DNA from 3 places in the Eionea flava genome. Region 2 is predicted to be linked to each of the others. Evidence: predicted binding sites of a transcription regulator. Region 2 holds the regulator's gene; each other region holds the start of a gene.

Region 1 (5,356 bases), 1.2 Mb from region 2:
GCTTTTAGTTAACGAAATGTAAGCAAGCCGGTACTATCGCGCCCTCACATTTACTTAGCGATGAGCCACTGCGATATGATGTCCCCTCGAAAAAAACCTAACACGCCACATGTCACAATCACTCGTGTAATCTCACAAGCAGTGATGGTGTCTTGTTATGCATTATCTACCAACGCTTTAGCCAACAGCGTGTCGAATAGTGATACCGCAAAATTAATATTTCAAAATTTAACACAGTATCAATCACTTCATCGTAGCGCAAAAAAATTACGTTATGCCTACAGTTACGAGCAGTGCAATGTTTACGTGACCAAAGAGAGCATCATTGGTAATACTGCAAGCCCTGTATCAACCACCCAATATTCTATACCTTTAAAGTCGATTACCTCCGTCACTGTTAATAGCTCGAAAACAAAAGTCGTATTAAAAACTAGCGAAAGTAAAAAAGAGATCTATCAAATTTCTCAGAAAAAAAACGGAAATAGTGAAGAAAATAACATCAGCTGGATCCCTTTACCTTTAAAAACAGAGCCGAATCAAACGCAAACCTTAATCAACCTATTAATTCAACGTTGCAAAATAAGCTAGATAAAAATTTCTTCTCTATCCGCTCGCAACACTATGAAGACTGACGTTTTCGATGCAATTCGGCTTGCTTTTCTTTCACAAACAATGATTCAGTAATTTGGTTTTTATCTTCATCACAAACATTGTCTAGCATTGCCATTTCTTGATAACTTGCGTCTCTGAGTAATGATTTAATCAGATGAGATTCCGGCAAGTTTTTCCAATATTTTTTAGGCATTTCAGATTGCATTGCTTTTACCTTCACCCGTGCGGGGTTAAAGATATGTTGATAATAGGTCAGCCATAGTTTTTCCAAATCATCAGCAATACTCGGTGGTCGAGAGATACCTTGAGTAAACGTGAGTTCTCGCTGATCCCAGTGAGCACAAAGATCTGGAGTTAGTATTGACCAACTCATATTACTAAAGCGACGAACAAAAAAAGGGGATTTATCCATAACGATGAGATGTTCAGGCTCAAACCATGCAACATAATGCGCGTAATTATCACCTTGCTGAGCAGGTTCGTGCTCTAATACATCAACACGTTTAAAGCGTACAAAAGCCGCCATTTTATGTTTATCTCTTGCTACTGATTTCTGCATCGCAAGCAATTCTGACACCTGTTTATCGATCGCCATTCCCAGTAGTTGTTTATCTTCAAATAATAGCCGCCACGCCACACTGTAAAGCAAGCTCCACTTACGATCATCGCGAAAGCAGGCCACATTGTTAGCTAGATTGAAAAAGGCTGACGGTATCGCCAATTGTTGATGAATAATCGGCTGATTAATTAACTGCTGTTGGTCGGCACCTAATAATAGGCTTTGCTGTTTATTCTCCCACGCAACATCTTGCGGCATAATTCCGCGTTTTAATAGTTCACGGGCCTGCATGCGCCATTCATGTAATGTATCGACTTTAATTGCGATCATAATATATCGAATGACTCGCCGTGATGAATATCTCCATATCTAAAACAGTGCCATTTGAGCGGATTCTTTTTTCATAAAATACTGTTTTAGATTGTCGTCTTCTAAGAGGTGGCTTGCCGAATTATTATCGGCCGCCTCGATAAATGGCTCAATTTTTTTAATCGATAAACCGCATTTAGCAATATCGGCTATCCGTAATTTTTTAAAACGACGGGACTGAATAATTTTATGCGCACCAATCGCACCAATACCGGGGACACGTAATAACATTTCCCGTGGTGCAGTATTAATATTAACCGGAAAAATATGACGATTACGCAAAGCCCACGCTAACTTAGGATCAACATCTAAATCCAACATACCGTCATTAGCAGACGCCCCCGTAGAAGCAATTTCTGACACATCAAAACCATAAAAGCGCAGTAACCAATCGGCTTGATAAAGACGATGCTCACGCAATAGAGGGGGTGACTGCGCGGGCAGTTGATGCGCAGCATGTGGGATAGGACTAAACGCCGAATAATACACACGGCGCATGTGATATTTGCCGTATAAATTATTGGCTAATGTTAAAATTTTTGCATCAGACGATTGGTCTGCCCCTACAATCATTTGAGTACTCTGCCCTGCAGGCGAATACATAAATTGAGAAGAGGGTTTACGTTTACGATGAGGGGCTGATGTGATTATCTTACTCTTTTTACGACTCTCTTTTGATTCATCAATATGATCACGCAACGTACCCATTGACTGCTTGATAGTCACCGGATTTTTCTCGGGTGCATACAGCGCCAATGATTGCTTAGAAGGTAACTCGACATTAATGCTTAAACGGTCAGCGTACAAACCCGCCATACGCAGGAGTTCGGGGCTGGCATCGGGAATAGTTTTTAAGTGTATGTACCCACGAAAATCATGCGTTTTTCGCAACTCACGCGCCACACTCACCAATTGCTCCATGGTGTAGTCGGACGATTGAATGATGCCAGAACTTAAAAATAGCCCTTCTATATAATTGCGTTTATAGAAATCAATAGTGAGGTTAACCACCTCGTCGACCGTGAAACGCGCGCGCTCAACAGGGCTTGAGGCACGATTAATACAGTAACTACACTCATAAATACAAAAATTAGTCAGTAGAATTTTTAGAAGAGATACACAGCGGCCATCAGGTGTATAGCTGTGACAAATACCCATACCACTGGAGGTTGAACCAACGCCTTTACCTTTACGCGAATTTTTACTCGTCGAACCGCTACTGGCACAAGACGCGTCGTACTTCGCAGCATCGGCCAAAATCGCGAGTTTTTGTTGTAGTTTCATGGCTGACTGCTCATTATTGACTAAACTGACCAATAACTGTGGTTATATACAGTATTTTAGTCAAGTAAATACCTTCGTTCGCTCAATCATCAGCTATTTGAGAAGTATTTACGTAAAAGCAAATAGTTTAAGCAAGCAACTCAAAGAAACTAGGTAAAAAGCCACTTGAAAATGCTTAGAGCATCGGAGTAGAACACCTATGATCACCACAGGCTCATACCGCGAGATACACAACGGCAGAAAAGAGAAAAAAGCAGGGAAACGAGAAACTAAGGTAAGCCCGATAATGATTCTATCCTGCTTTCTATTTGGACTATTATCGACAGGCAAGGCAATGGCAATAGAAGAACCACAGTACACCGTGTTAGGCACTGATGAAAATATCGAATTGCGCCGTTACGCACCCATGATTATTGCCGAAGCCACCGTATCAGGGGATATGGATAAGGCCAGCAACAAAGGCTTTAAACTTATTGCAGATTATATTTTTGGTAATAACACCGTGCGATTTTCTAACGAAAATGGAACTAAAGAGGAATCAACTACCGAAGAGGATACAAACAACACGACCATTAGCATGACTGCACCCGTCACAATCACCCGCCACAGTGATGCCAATCACTCTGCGTCCTCCGCTATCGATATGACAGCACCGGTGACCGTTAAGCTCATATCAGAAAGCGTAGATCAACAGTGGCGGGTACATTTTGTGATGCCAAGTAAATACACCATGACAAGCCTCCCCATTCCAAATAATCCAGCCGTTATGCTCACAGAAATACCTGAAACCTATTATGCAACACTGCGGTTCTCTGGCTTTACCGGAGAGAAAAAAGTCGCCGAAAAAACAGAACGCTTGATAGCATGGCTCGCCGAAAAAAATATCACTCCAATAAGCACTCCGGCACTCGCACGCTACAACCCACCATGGGCACTGCCTTTTCTACGTCGCAATGAAGTGATCGTGAGGTACGAACCCAGTCGTTAAAACGGATTTAAGCAAATCTCAATTCGCCATTACCACTCGCTTGCCCAATGCCGCAAAGGTTGCAAGCAATGAAGGCAACCGGGGTAGTATTCCGATTTGCCTGCCAACAATTACACGGCAAAAAATGTTTCTCGGTAGTGTTTTAACTCGTTAATAGAATCGCGAATATCATCCATTGCTAAGTGCGCGCCAGATTTTTTAAAGCCATTGAGAGCCTCAGGTTTCCAGCGGCGTGCGAGTTCTTTCACACTGCTGACATCTAAGTTACGGTAGTGAAAATAATTTTCTAACTCGGGCATGTAGTTGGCAAGAAAACGTCGATCTTGGCAGATCGAGTTACCCGCCATGGGGGATTTGCCTGCCGGCACCCATTGTTTAAGAAAAGCGATGGTTTGTTGTTCTGCGTCAGCTTCGGTAATGGTGCTATTACGTACACGCTCGGTCAGGCCTGATTTTCCATGCTGGTTCGTATTCCACTCATCCATGGCGGCTAAACGTTCATTCGATTGATGAACGGCTAGCATTGGGCCTTCTGCCAGTACATTGAGATTGCTATCAGTAACGATAGTGGCAATTTCTATGATGACATCATCGTTGGGGTATAGCCCGGTCATTTCTAGGTCAATCCAAATCAGGTTATCTTCGTGTAGCATATTCGCGTATCATCCTGTGCAGTGTTTACTTCATTACCATGTTACCGATATATGCTTATAAATCCAGTTGAACCTATTACCAATGATTCTCTTGATAACATTCAACGTACTCCATTCGCTGTAGCCGAGTTCGCCATGATCGAGCTTTTTTATGAGTAAGCGCAAACTAACTAGAAAGCAGGCATGGCGTATAGAGAAGGTTCAACAAGAACGTGCCGAACGTGCCGAACGTAAAAATGCACAGATTGACACCAAAGAAGAAGACGGCCACTTAGGCCCCGAACAGGAAGGCTTAGTGATTGCTCACTACGGCACTCAAGTTGAAATTCAAACGCTCTCCCTGTCAGAGGGGATTACAGAGCACTCGCTACTCCCCAAGAAACGCTGTCATATGCGTACACATTTGGGTTCACTCGTGACCGGAGATCATGTCGTTTGGCGAGATGCAGATCCAACCGGTGTCGTCGTCGCTGTACAACCACGAACATCAGCGCTATCTCGTCCTGACCCTCATGGTGAGATGAAAACCATTGCTGCCAATATTGATAATATTCTGGTGGTCGTTGCACCATTTCCCCGCCCGCATACCTTTTTGATTGACCGCTACTTAGTCGCAGCAGAAGCCATTGGCATCAAACCAGTAATACTATTAAACAAGATGGATCTGATTGACGATAAAAACCGACATATTTTAGATGACATCAGCCTGATGTATCGCAGCCTCGGCTATGAGGTTATTTACACCTCAACGCTCGCCTCTACAGTAGAGGATTCGTCTTCAGAACAGGATGGCTTAAATAACCTCAAACAATTCTTAAAAGGCAAAACAACGGTATTTGTCGGCCAGTCCGGCGTTGGTAAGTCTTCACTTATTAATCGTTTATTACCCGG
Region 2 (5,356 bases):
TATGTATTACTGCAGTTCCACAAAAATAATACCAATATTTACTTGACCGAAAGCATTTCAGCACTTATATATGCCAACCCATTATTGAAATGGATGCCACTTTTACTGATCGTTTCAGGATAATCTCCTTGATATTGACGCAAAAAGCCCAGTGTTTTTAAGCATTGCAAGCTGTGGCCAGTTTCATCACATTTATTATTATCACCGTTACTACAGAGAAAACCACATGGGCAAATCCCTTGTTATCGTCGAGTCACCCGCTAAGGCAAAGACTATTAATAAATATCTTGGCAACGACTTCATTGTAAAGTCGAGTGTTGGTCATATTCGCGATTTACCTACTAGTGGTTCCGCTAAAAAACCGATAGATGCCAAAGCAAGGGCCAAACAAGCAGCGCTAACACGTAAGATGTCGCCGGAAGAAAAGGTTAAGCATAAAGCCAAAAAAAGCCGTGAGCAGCTTATTAAGCGTATGGGGATTGACCCAGATAATAACTGGGCTGCGCATTACGAAATATTACCGGGCAAAGAAAAAGTTGTTGATGAACTCAAAAAATTAGCCGCTTCAGCAGACACTATTTATCTCGCAACGGATTTGGATAGAGAAGGAGAAGCGATTGCTTGGCACTTGCAGCAAGCGATCGGTGGCGACGATAGTCGTTATCGTCGTGTAGTATTTAACGAAATTACCAAGAGTGCGATTCAAAAAGCATTCGAAACACCAGGTTATCTCGACCAGCATCGTGTAGATGCCCAACAGGCAAGGCGTTTTCTTGATCGTGTTGTTGGTTATATGGTGTCTCCGCTGTTATGGGAAAAAATTGCTCGCGGTTTATCCGCAGGGCGTGTTCAGTCTGTCGCTGTGCGTTTAGTGGTTGAGCGTGAGCGGGAAATACGTGCTTTTGTGCCAGAAGAATACTGGGATGTGTTTGCTTCGTTGCTCACCCCTGACAAAGCGGCTGTGCGTTGTGAAGTGAAGAAGCATCAAGGTAACGCTTTTCGACCAACGAGTCGAGACGATTGCATGGGGTCTGTTGCCGAGTTAGAGACGTCGACATTCACTGTTGTAAAGCGCGATGATAAACCAACGAGCTCAAAGCCCTCCGCGCCATTTATCACGTCAACATTACAGCAAACGGCCAGTACTCGCCTTGGGTTTGGGGTTAAAAAAACCATGATGATGGCTCAGCGCTTATATGAGGCGGGCTACATTACCTATATGCGTACGGACTCAACCAATCTTAGTCAAGAGGCCGTGGCAACCTGTCGAGATTATATTTTAGAGAATTATGGTAAAAAATATTTACCTGAATCCGCTATTAATTACTCCAGCAAAGAAGGGGCGCAAGAGGCTCACGAAGCTATTCGCCCGTCTAATGTCACGGTGTCGCCAACTCAGTTGAGTGGTATGGAGCGTGATGCAGAGCGTTTATATGCTTTAATTTGGCAGCAGTTTGTTGCTTGCCAAATGACTCGTGCGGAATTTACTAGTACATCGGTTGTGATTGAGGCGGGCGATTTTGAGTTGCGTACACGAGGTCGAGTGATTCGTTTTGATGGTTTTATGCGTGTGCAGCCTCCAGCGGGTAAAAAAGATGATGATGTATTGTTACCCAATGTAGCCGTAGGCGATGTATTAGATTTAAAACAGTTGGAGCCCAAACAGCATTTTACCAAACCGACGGCACGCTATACCGAAGCGAGTTTAGTGAAAGAATTAGAAAAACAGGGGATTGGCCGCCCATCGACCTATGCCTCCATTATCTCGACTATTCAGGATCGTGGTTATGCGCATGTTGAAAATCGTCGATTCTTTGCCGATAAGATGGGGGATATTGTCACTGATCGCCTCGTTGAAAACTTTAGTGATCTTCTAGATTATGGTTTTACTGCCAAAATGGAAGCTGCACTTGATGATGTTGCTGATGGCGATACCCATTGGCGTGACCTGCTCAATCAGTTCTATCAAGATTTTGTTCAAAAGTTAGAGCAAGCACAATTAGCCGATTCAGGTATGCGGGCGAATACACCAACAGAAACTAATATTCCCTGCACAAGTTGCGGCCGCCCAATGCAAATTCGTACGGCAAGCACTGGGGTCTTTTTGGGGTGTTCTGGCTATAGCTTACCGCCAAAAGAACGTTGTAAGACGACGATGAACTTAGTTTCAGGTGATGAGGCTGTCAGCGTTGATACGGGTAACGATAGCGATGAAGCGGCAGCTGAAGAAGCTGAGGTTAGGCAGCTTATTAATAAACGCCGTTGTAGTATTTGCGGCACCGCAATGGATAGCTACTTGTTAGACGAAACGCGTAAATTGCACATTTGTGGTAATAACCCCGATTGCGCAGGTTATGAGGTGGAGACGGGCACGTTTAAAATCAAAGGCTATGAAGGGCCAGTGCTTGAATGTGATAAGTGCGGTAATGACATGCAGCTTAAAACTGGACGCTTTGGTAAGTATTTTGGTTGCACAAACGAAGAGTGTAAGAACACTCGTAAGTTGCTACGTAGTGGTGAGGCTGCGCCACCCAAGATGGATCCGGTGCCTATGCCAGAGCTCGCTTGTATCAAAGTCGATGATACTTATATATTACGTGACGGCGCGAGTGGATTATTCCTTGCGGCCAGTCAATTTCCCAAAAATAGAGAAACTCGCGCGCCATTAGTCTCAGAAATTATCCCTCATAAGGACGAAATTGATCCTAAATATGCCTTCTTATTTTCTGCACCGGTGGAAGACGATGCCGGTAACCCAACGTTAATACGCTTCAGTCGAAAAACAAAAGAGCAGTATGTGCAGTCAGAGATTGATGGTAAGGCAACCGGGTGGAAGGCTTTCTATGAAGGCGGGAAATGGGTGGCGACAGCAGCACCGGTGAAGCGTAAGGCTGCGCCTAAAAAGAAAGCAAGCCCTAAAAAGAAGGCCGCAGTAAAGAAAAAGGCCGCGCCTAAAAAGTAGGCTCTAACCAATAAAGTTAATGACTAAAAGCAGGCGTGCTTAACGATGCTTTTTGTGGGTTAACGTGCTGTTTCTATAGAATCATGGGTAAAAGCAGGTTATTTGGACGAGGTCGCCAATTATTTGCCTCGTCCGATACTGACTAGCACGCCATTGCAGTTGCCTTGTTGAGCCGCACTTTCCATGGCTAATACATCCGATGCGGAGAAGCATTCTTGTTCAGCAATCACTTGTGTACTTGTGCCTTGTGATAATGCTTGCCAAATAATCCAGCGGGCATCTTCGCGGTTTTCAACGTACACAATACGTAAAGAAGAAACATTAGCTCCTAGTGATAGCAGTTGCTGCTTGTCTATTCGCGCTGAGGTTATCCATGTGATCCATCGTTTATTTGGTTGTTGAGTTAGCGAAGCAACAATCGAGTTTGTGATGACGCGGTTGTCAGTAAAATTCGGCACAATAATTTCGGATATTGCTCTATGTTGACCGCGAGAATAAGCGCCTTCTGTTTGGCTATTAACATGTTGAGTATAAATGCCTGTATGGGTAAAAGCTGGCGATGTGTTTAGTGTTGCTGCTGCAAAATTCATGGGTTTCCCGCCTTGTATTATGTCCGGCTGCTTTGTGTACTTTTTCCCACTCCTTGGCAAATATCCTATAAGGTTTAACGATTAACTACGTCTGATAACGCCAACACTTAATCCTTCGATAGTGAAAGACTCTTGTTCTAAGTCGACAATGATGGGCTCAAACTCAGGGTTTTCTGCGATTAAGTGGACGATTTTGCTATTGTTTTCTCGTTGAAACCGTTTCACTGTTACTTCTTCACCGATACGGGCAACAACAATCTGTCCGTTGCTGATTTGTTGTGTTTGATGCACAGCAAGTAAGTCTCCGTCAAATATACCGACGTCAATCATGCTTTCACCGTTAACTTCTAAAAAATAGTCGGCACTCGGCTGAAAAAACTCACGAGGAATACTGCAGTGGTCTTGCACATGTTCTTCCGCAAGGATGGGGCTACCCGCTGCTACCCGCCCAACAATAGGAATGCCTGGATCGTTTGCGGTTTCGTCTACGGGTAGACGAATACCACGCGATGCACCGGGCACCATTTCAATGGCACCTTTACGAGCCAATGCTCGCAAATGCTCTTCCGCAGCATTAGCTGACTTAAACCCTAATGATTTCGCAATTTCAGCACGGGTAGGGGGGTAACCCGTTTCTTCGATATTCTGTTTGATCAACATAAGCACTTGTTCTTGTCGAGATGTTAGCTTAATCATGTGTTGCTCCAAGTTCACAGTTTTGTGAGGCCGTTATTCGATACGCTTATTGATTTCAGTATGCTTTTGAGCACTAAATCATCAATGAGTGCATGTTTTTTTATACAGTAGTTAGCTTTATACAGTGTTTTATACAGGGGTGCAAATATTTTATTTTTTTATCCTTTGGGCACTTTTTATATGAACCGTTACATGTTGCCGATTGGTATGAGACAGTTTGCGGTCTGTAACGCCAATGCTGTCTTTACAATCCTCTATTATTGCAGTTGACACTAGGCATGCAGAAACGTATGTTTCCTTTCCACTAAAATAATAAATGGTTTTTTATGTCTCTTGGCCCAGTCATTATTGATATTGAAGGAACGGCACTTACTAGTGATGATAAAAATTTACTTGCGCACCCTCTCGTTGGTGGTGTTATTTACTTTTCTCGAAATTATTCATCACCGGAACAAATAGCAGCATTGAGCAAAGATATTCGTCAATGCAGGCCGGATATTCTTATTGCTGTCGATCAAGAAGGAGGGCGTGTACAGCGTTTTAAAGAAGGCTTTACTCGTTTACCCGCGATGCAGCGTTTTTTGCCACTGTTTCGTAAGAATTCACAAGCAGCATTAGCATTGGTTGAGAATTGTGGGTGGTTAATGGCTGTTGAATTATTATCCGTGGGGGTAGATATTAGCTTTTCGCCGGTTTTAGATGTCGACGATAAGCAGTGCGATGTTATTGCTGACCGCTCTTTTTCTCCCAAACCTGAAGAGGTGACATTGCTTGCCGGTGCTTGGATGCGTGGCATGAGAGATGCGGGGATGGCAACGACGGGTAAACACTTTCCTGGGCACGGCAGTGTAGTCGGTGACAGCCATCTTGTCTCACCTATCGATAATCGCAGCTGGGATGAAATTTGTCACCATGACTTGATTCCATTTGCGGACTTATTACCCCAGCTACAAGCGGTGATGCCTGCGCATGTTATTTTCCCCAATGTTGATAAACATCCGGTCGGTTTTTCATCGCACTGGCTACAAAATGTTTTACGACAAAAGCTAGCTTTTGATGGTGTGGTATTTAGTGATGATCTCACTATGGAGGGAGCGGCTGTTGCCGG
Region 3 (5,356 bases), 290 kb from region 2:
GCCTTTTCTTTCGCTGCTTTGGCTTTAGCGGCTGCTTTGGCTTTAGCTGCTGCTTTCTTAGCTTTTATCTTAGCTTTAGCCGCTGCTTTTTTTGCTGCTAATTTGGCCTTAGCAGCAGCTTTCTTGGCAGCTACCTTTTCACGTGCCGCTGCTTTTTTAGCCGCTACTTTGGCTTTTGCTACAGCTTTCTTCTCTGCTGCAGCTTTCTTCTTAGCTAGGGCTGCTTTAGCTTTAGCGACAGATTTGTTAATTGCATCAGCTTCTTTTATTTCTGCAGACAGTGATTGTAGGTCAGTTTTAGCTTTAGCAAGAGCAGCTTTTGCTTGTTCGGTATTCGCTTTAGCTGCAACGACAGCCTTTTTAGCGACGATGGCTTGTTTAGCTGTAGCCGCTGTTTTTTTCTTTTTAGCGAGTGCACTCACTTTTGCAGCCGCTGCTTTTGATTTTTTGGTCGCATCAGCAACAGATTTAGAATTTTTTGTAATTTCTTTCTTTAGCGAAGCTAATTGTTTCTGTTGTGCAGAAGCTAGTTGTTTTTCTAGTTTAGCGATAGATGATGCAATTTCTTTTACAGGATCAGCTGCTTTTTTAGATACGGCCATGGAAAATTTCCTATGTTGGGTTGTATTAATGATAAATTCTGAACAACGCGAATTATACAGCTAATAATAGCAGAATAAATATTTTGCAAGAAAAATTCATCGTTTTTTTCGTTTTTTTCGTTTTTTTGATAAAAAAAACATGTTTTTGGTGAATAAATATCAAAACTAGGCTTTGTAATGAATAAATTTTAGTACTTTTTGAAAAATTTACCTAAACGTGCAAAGAATTCATTGTTTACTTATCGTTTCATAATGGACCATTAGGTAAAAACTTATTATCACTTTCTTTTTTTATCCACGTAAGTAATTCGCGGTCTATCTTTTCGCCCTTTTTTTTTAAACCTCTTGTCAGGCCAATAACAGGGGATAACTCATCAGCTCGCCATTGGGAGTATTGCATTTCAGCTAATGTAAAAAATTTAATGAGTGCGATAATCGCTTCGTTAGATAAGCCTTCACTGATAGTTATCCAGAGCGCCTTAGGTTGCTGCATGATGGCACGGTGCTGTTCTTGCTCCTGAGGTGTTAAAAAGGAACGAATGTCACAGCCGTTTTTATCCAGCATAAAGTTAATGGTACGTAATAAAAAGTCATTCTTTATGCAGTACTTATTTGTACTTGCTTGTGTAGATTGTTCAGGGCTCCATGTATTCACGTTGGTAGTGTCGGTCATTTCGCTAGTACTCCTTGGTTACTGTTTTAAACGAGATATTTAAGTGATCTCTGATCAAGTTATTACGGCTTTTTCTATTATTAAAATCATTTTTCTTGATAACGGCCCACTTTACTTTAAAGAAGGCTGAATTCAGATTTAGTCAGGTATTTCTTAAATAAGATTAATTGTTTTTAAGGGCTCAGTGTAATTGGCTCTTCTACTATACGCCATGATAAATTACACTGTTTTTATATACAGTTTTCATGTGGGCCATTTGTGACTTTATACTTAGTTCTATTTTTAAATAATGGCATCAATAAATGGTATTCGATCACTAGATTCCATTTTTAGTGGAGTAGAAATAAGGTAACAAACTAGTAGGAGAAAATATTTTTTGCAACGAAAAATTATTCACTGCGATGCTGATTGTTTTTTTGCGGCTATAGAGATGCGAGATCATGCTTCCCTCAGGGGGATTCCTTTAGCTGTTGGTGGTGACCCTTCACGCCGAGGGGTGATTGCAACCTGTAATTATGAGGCAAGAATATTCGGTGTTCGATCAGCTATAGCCTCTGCCTATGCAAAAAAATTATGCCCACATTTACACATTGTTCCGCATAATATGGAAAAATATCGTGCGGCGGCTCAACAGCTAATATCAATATTCAAGGATTATACGCATCTTGTAGAGAGTCTATCACTGGATGAAGCATTTTTAGATGTTTCAGCAAGTGGAAAATGTAACGGGAGTGCAACGTTAATAGCTAAAGAGATTCGCCAACGGGTAAGATCAGAAGTGGGCATTACTATATCAGCAGGGGTATCCTCTAATAAATTTTTGGCTAAAGTTGCGAGTGAGTGGAAGAAGCCTGATGGATTGACAGTGATAGAACCATCACGCATTCCTTTTTTTATGAAAAATTTACCCGTGAGCTGTATATCTGGTGTGGGTAAAAAGACCCTAGCAAAATTAAATAATATGGGAATCTATCAGTGCTCGGATATTGTCCATTATCAAATACCTGCTCTTACTCAGGTATTGGGTAAGTTTGGTCAGCGCCTTTATGATTTATCTCAGGGAATTGATGATCGTAGTGTAAACCCAAATCCAGATAGAAAGTCTCTTAGTGTTGAGAAAACGCTAGAGAGTAATATTCAATGGATAAATAGCTTGAATGAGATAGGTCAATTACGAGAACGGTTATTAACACGTATTGAGCGCCTTCCTAATGATCAGCAGCACTTTGTTAAAGTCTTCATTAAAATCACATTTGATGATTTCTCTAAAACGTCAATAGAAATACAAAGCCAACAATTATCGATTGAATTGTGTCAATCTTTGTTTAAACAAGGCTGGCAAAGATATAAAAAAGCCATCAGATTACTGGGTATAGGTGTTCGTTTCTCAGCAGGTACTACTGGGTATGATCAATTAAAACTGTTTGATTAACACTTGTTTGAGTTTATGCCAGTGACGCTAAAGAGGGGCATTTAAGTGTACCGACTTTGTGTAAAGCATTGTTGCTATATTGCGGCCTCTCTTATGTTAGTAAAAACATTGAGAGGTCACAATATCCTGGATAGCTATCTCTTTAAGAACTAATAAATCAAGTCTACTTGTAATGAGTTATCGAATATCACACTCATCAATACTAAACTGGCCTACAGCGTCATTTAATGTATCTATAGAGGCAGACATTTCTCGGGTTTTTTCGATAGCCATTGTTGCGCCTTCATTGTTTTTAGTAGAAATTTGGGCGATTTCTTCTACATTTCCTTTCACCGTTTCACTTACGGCGCTTTGTTCTTCGGCACTAGTGGCGATGCGTAAATTCATGGCATTAATGTCGCTAATCTGCGTTTGAATTGACTGTAATGCCTCTTGTGCTTTCTCAGCTTCTTCAACACAGCTGTTAACGGCATCGTGTCCATTGTTCATTACATTAACGGCAGTATTGGCATTTTGCTGTAGCTTTTCAATAATGCTATTAATTTCAAGGGTAGATTCTTGTGTGCGGCTAGCTAGTGCTCTTACCTCGTCGGCAACTACCGCAAAGCCACGGCCTTGCTCTCCTGCACGTGCAGCTTCGATAGCGGCGTTGAGTGCGAGTAAATTCGTTTGTTCGGCGATACCATTGATGACTCCGACTACCGAGCCAATGGTTTCGCTGGTATGTTCTAATTCGCGAATAATAGTCACGGCTTCTTCTACATTACTTGCCACTGTCTGAATAGAGTTAGACGTTAGTCCCATAATTTCGGTACCGTGGTTTGTCGCAACCATTGCCTGCGAGGCGGCTTGCTCGGCACTGGTGGCGCTCTCGGCAGATTCATTAGCCGCTAAGCTCATTTCAACGATAGATTGGTTCACTTGTTGAGAAGAAATATATTGCTGTTCAGCACCACTGGCATTGTCTTGGGCGATGGCTTCCATCGTTTCAGCAACCTGTTTTAGGCTTTTTGCTTCTACACTAATACTGGCGACTAATTGTTGAATTTTTTCAATAAATTCATTAATTAATCCAGACAATATACCGGTTTCATCTTCGCTATTGTTTTCAAGTCGGCTACATAGGTTGCCATCTCCTTTCGCGAGGTCACGTACTAGGTCTATCATGCGGTGTAACGGTTTCATTAAGATTTTAGCAAATACATAAATAGCGCCGAGTGACAGAACAATCGCAATTAAAGCGGTAAATATCGCGGTAGAATTAATTTTTCCTAATAATTCTTGAGTGGGTAATACGGCCTCGGCCAAGTCCATTTCGCTCAAAATAATCCATTTTTGATTGAGCACTTTGACAGGAGCATAAGCGACGAGTACTTCTTCGCCTGTGTACTTGATGTAGTGCATGGTGCCTACGTCACCTGCTTTGGCCCGATCTACTGCGGGATTATTAAGGTCGAGTAACCCGATATTGGTTTCGAGCTGCTCCATACGATCAATTTTATCGCTTGTTGTTAATTTTAAATCACGTGCAAGTTTAATAAACCCGGGCAAGTCTTCAATTATCGTGCGGATATTACTGCGCGCTATTCCATCAGCCCCAACTAACATGGTTTCGCCGGTGTCGCCTAAACCGGCTTGTTGCCACTTTTCGTGGTGTGTCATAAAGACATTCACTTTATCTATGGGTGCTTGAATAATCAGTACGCCAATCTTTTGGGTGCCATCATAGATAGGAGAGGACATAAAAGCGGCAGGCGCATTGTAAGAGGGGGTATAGGTATCAAAGTCAGTCAGATAGACAAATTCGGGGTTGTTCGCACTAGCGGCTTTTTTAAAGGCTTCGCCAATACCACTGTTCGCGTAGGCGCCAGATTTTAGTGATGTTGCGTAGTCTAATTCTTTGTACACGGAATAGATGATATTACCGTTGTTAATATCCGCGATAAAAACATCATAAAAGCCAAAATGATATAAAAATTCGCGAGTATGTGGATGAAAAGCCGCATGCGTTTTGCTGTAACTGCTGCCATCGCTGGCGGCGCTATCTAATAATTCTTTATTACCTAAAGGGTGCGTATTGTTGGCAATATAGCTGTATTGTAGTGCTAGTGCAGTATTGTCGAGTTGAGATAACATCGCGTTCGTGTTGATGTCGCGCTGGTTAATACGCTGAAACTCTTTTCCGTATTGGTTGGTGTAATAGTCTTGCACGGCTTTTTTTTGTGCATTCACAGGCGGTAAGCCTTGAGCTTCTTGTGTATAACTGGCAAAGCTGGTGGTAAATGCTTTTGTGGCCTCTACCACACGAGGGTCAGACGAGGTGATTTGCGCAACCCCTTTTATGCCCTCAAAGTAGTCTTGTAGGGCTTGAGAGGTGAGTTCTCGCACCGATATTAGCTCTTTGAGGGTGATTTTTTCCAAAGCCACGGACGATTGTTTGCCCGCAATATGACTAATAGATAACGAGGTAAATGCGAGTGCTACGGTAATAAGTGAGCAAGTACCAATTAATAGCTTCGTTTGAATTTTCATATTACAACCAATGTCTCGTTAATAATGTGTATTTAATAGTACTGAGTGCTCGAATTATTAAAAGCTCAGACCGTCTTATTAGGTGTAGCTGAAAAATTAGGCTTTTTCCAATAAAGA

The links. The regulator LexA, encoded in region 2, represses DNA repair genes until DNA is damaged. The targets are predictions, from matches to a motif close to ACTGTNTNTANANACAGT.
Region 1: the regulator LexA is predicted to act here: its motif matches at 2,860-2,877, upstream of ACZ5O6_RS01200 (putative DNA modification/repair radical SAM protein).
Region 3: the regulator LexA is predicted to act here: its motif matches at 1,499-1,516, upstream of dinB (DNA polymerase IV).

The regions. Positions count from the first base shown of each region.
Region 1 is NZ_AP036018.1:264,617-269,972, reverse strand. It holds gene ACZ5O6_RS01210 (hypothetical protein) at 76-588, shown strand; gene ACZ5O6_RS01205 (TIGR03915 family putative DNA repair protein) at 620-1,501, opposite strand; gene ACZ5O6_RS01200 (putative DNA modification/repair radical SAM protein) at 1,541-2,824, opposite strand; gene ACZ5O6_RS01195 (SOUL family heme-binding protein) at 3,111-3,812, shown strand; gene orn (oligoribonuclease) at 3,923-4,465, opposite strand; gene rsgA (small ribosomal subunit biogenesis GTPase RsgA) at 4,617-5,356, shown strand, end outside.
Region 2 is NZ_AP036018.1:1,441,662-1,447,017, reverse strand. It holds gene topA (type I DNA topoisomerase) at 227-2,962, shown strand; gene ACZ5O6_RS06350 (hypothetical protein) at 3,082-3,552, opposite strand; gene lexA (transcriptional repressor LexA) at 3,634-4,248, opposite strand; gene nagZ (beta-N-acetylhexosaminidase) at 4,575-5,356, shown strand, end outside.
Region 3 is NZ_AP036018.1:1,735,087-1,740,442, reverse strand. It holds gene ACZ5O6_RS07595 (hypothetical protein) at 1-602, opposite strand, end outside; gene ACZ5O6_RS07590 (hypothetical protein) at 850-1,275, opposite strand; gene dinB (DNA polymerase IV) at 1,652-2,707, shown strand; gene ACZ5O6_RS07580 (methyl-accepting chemotaxis protein) at 2,885-5,239, opposite strand.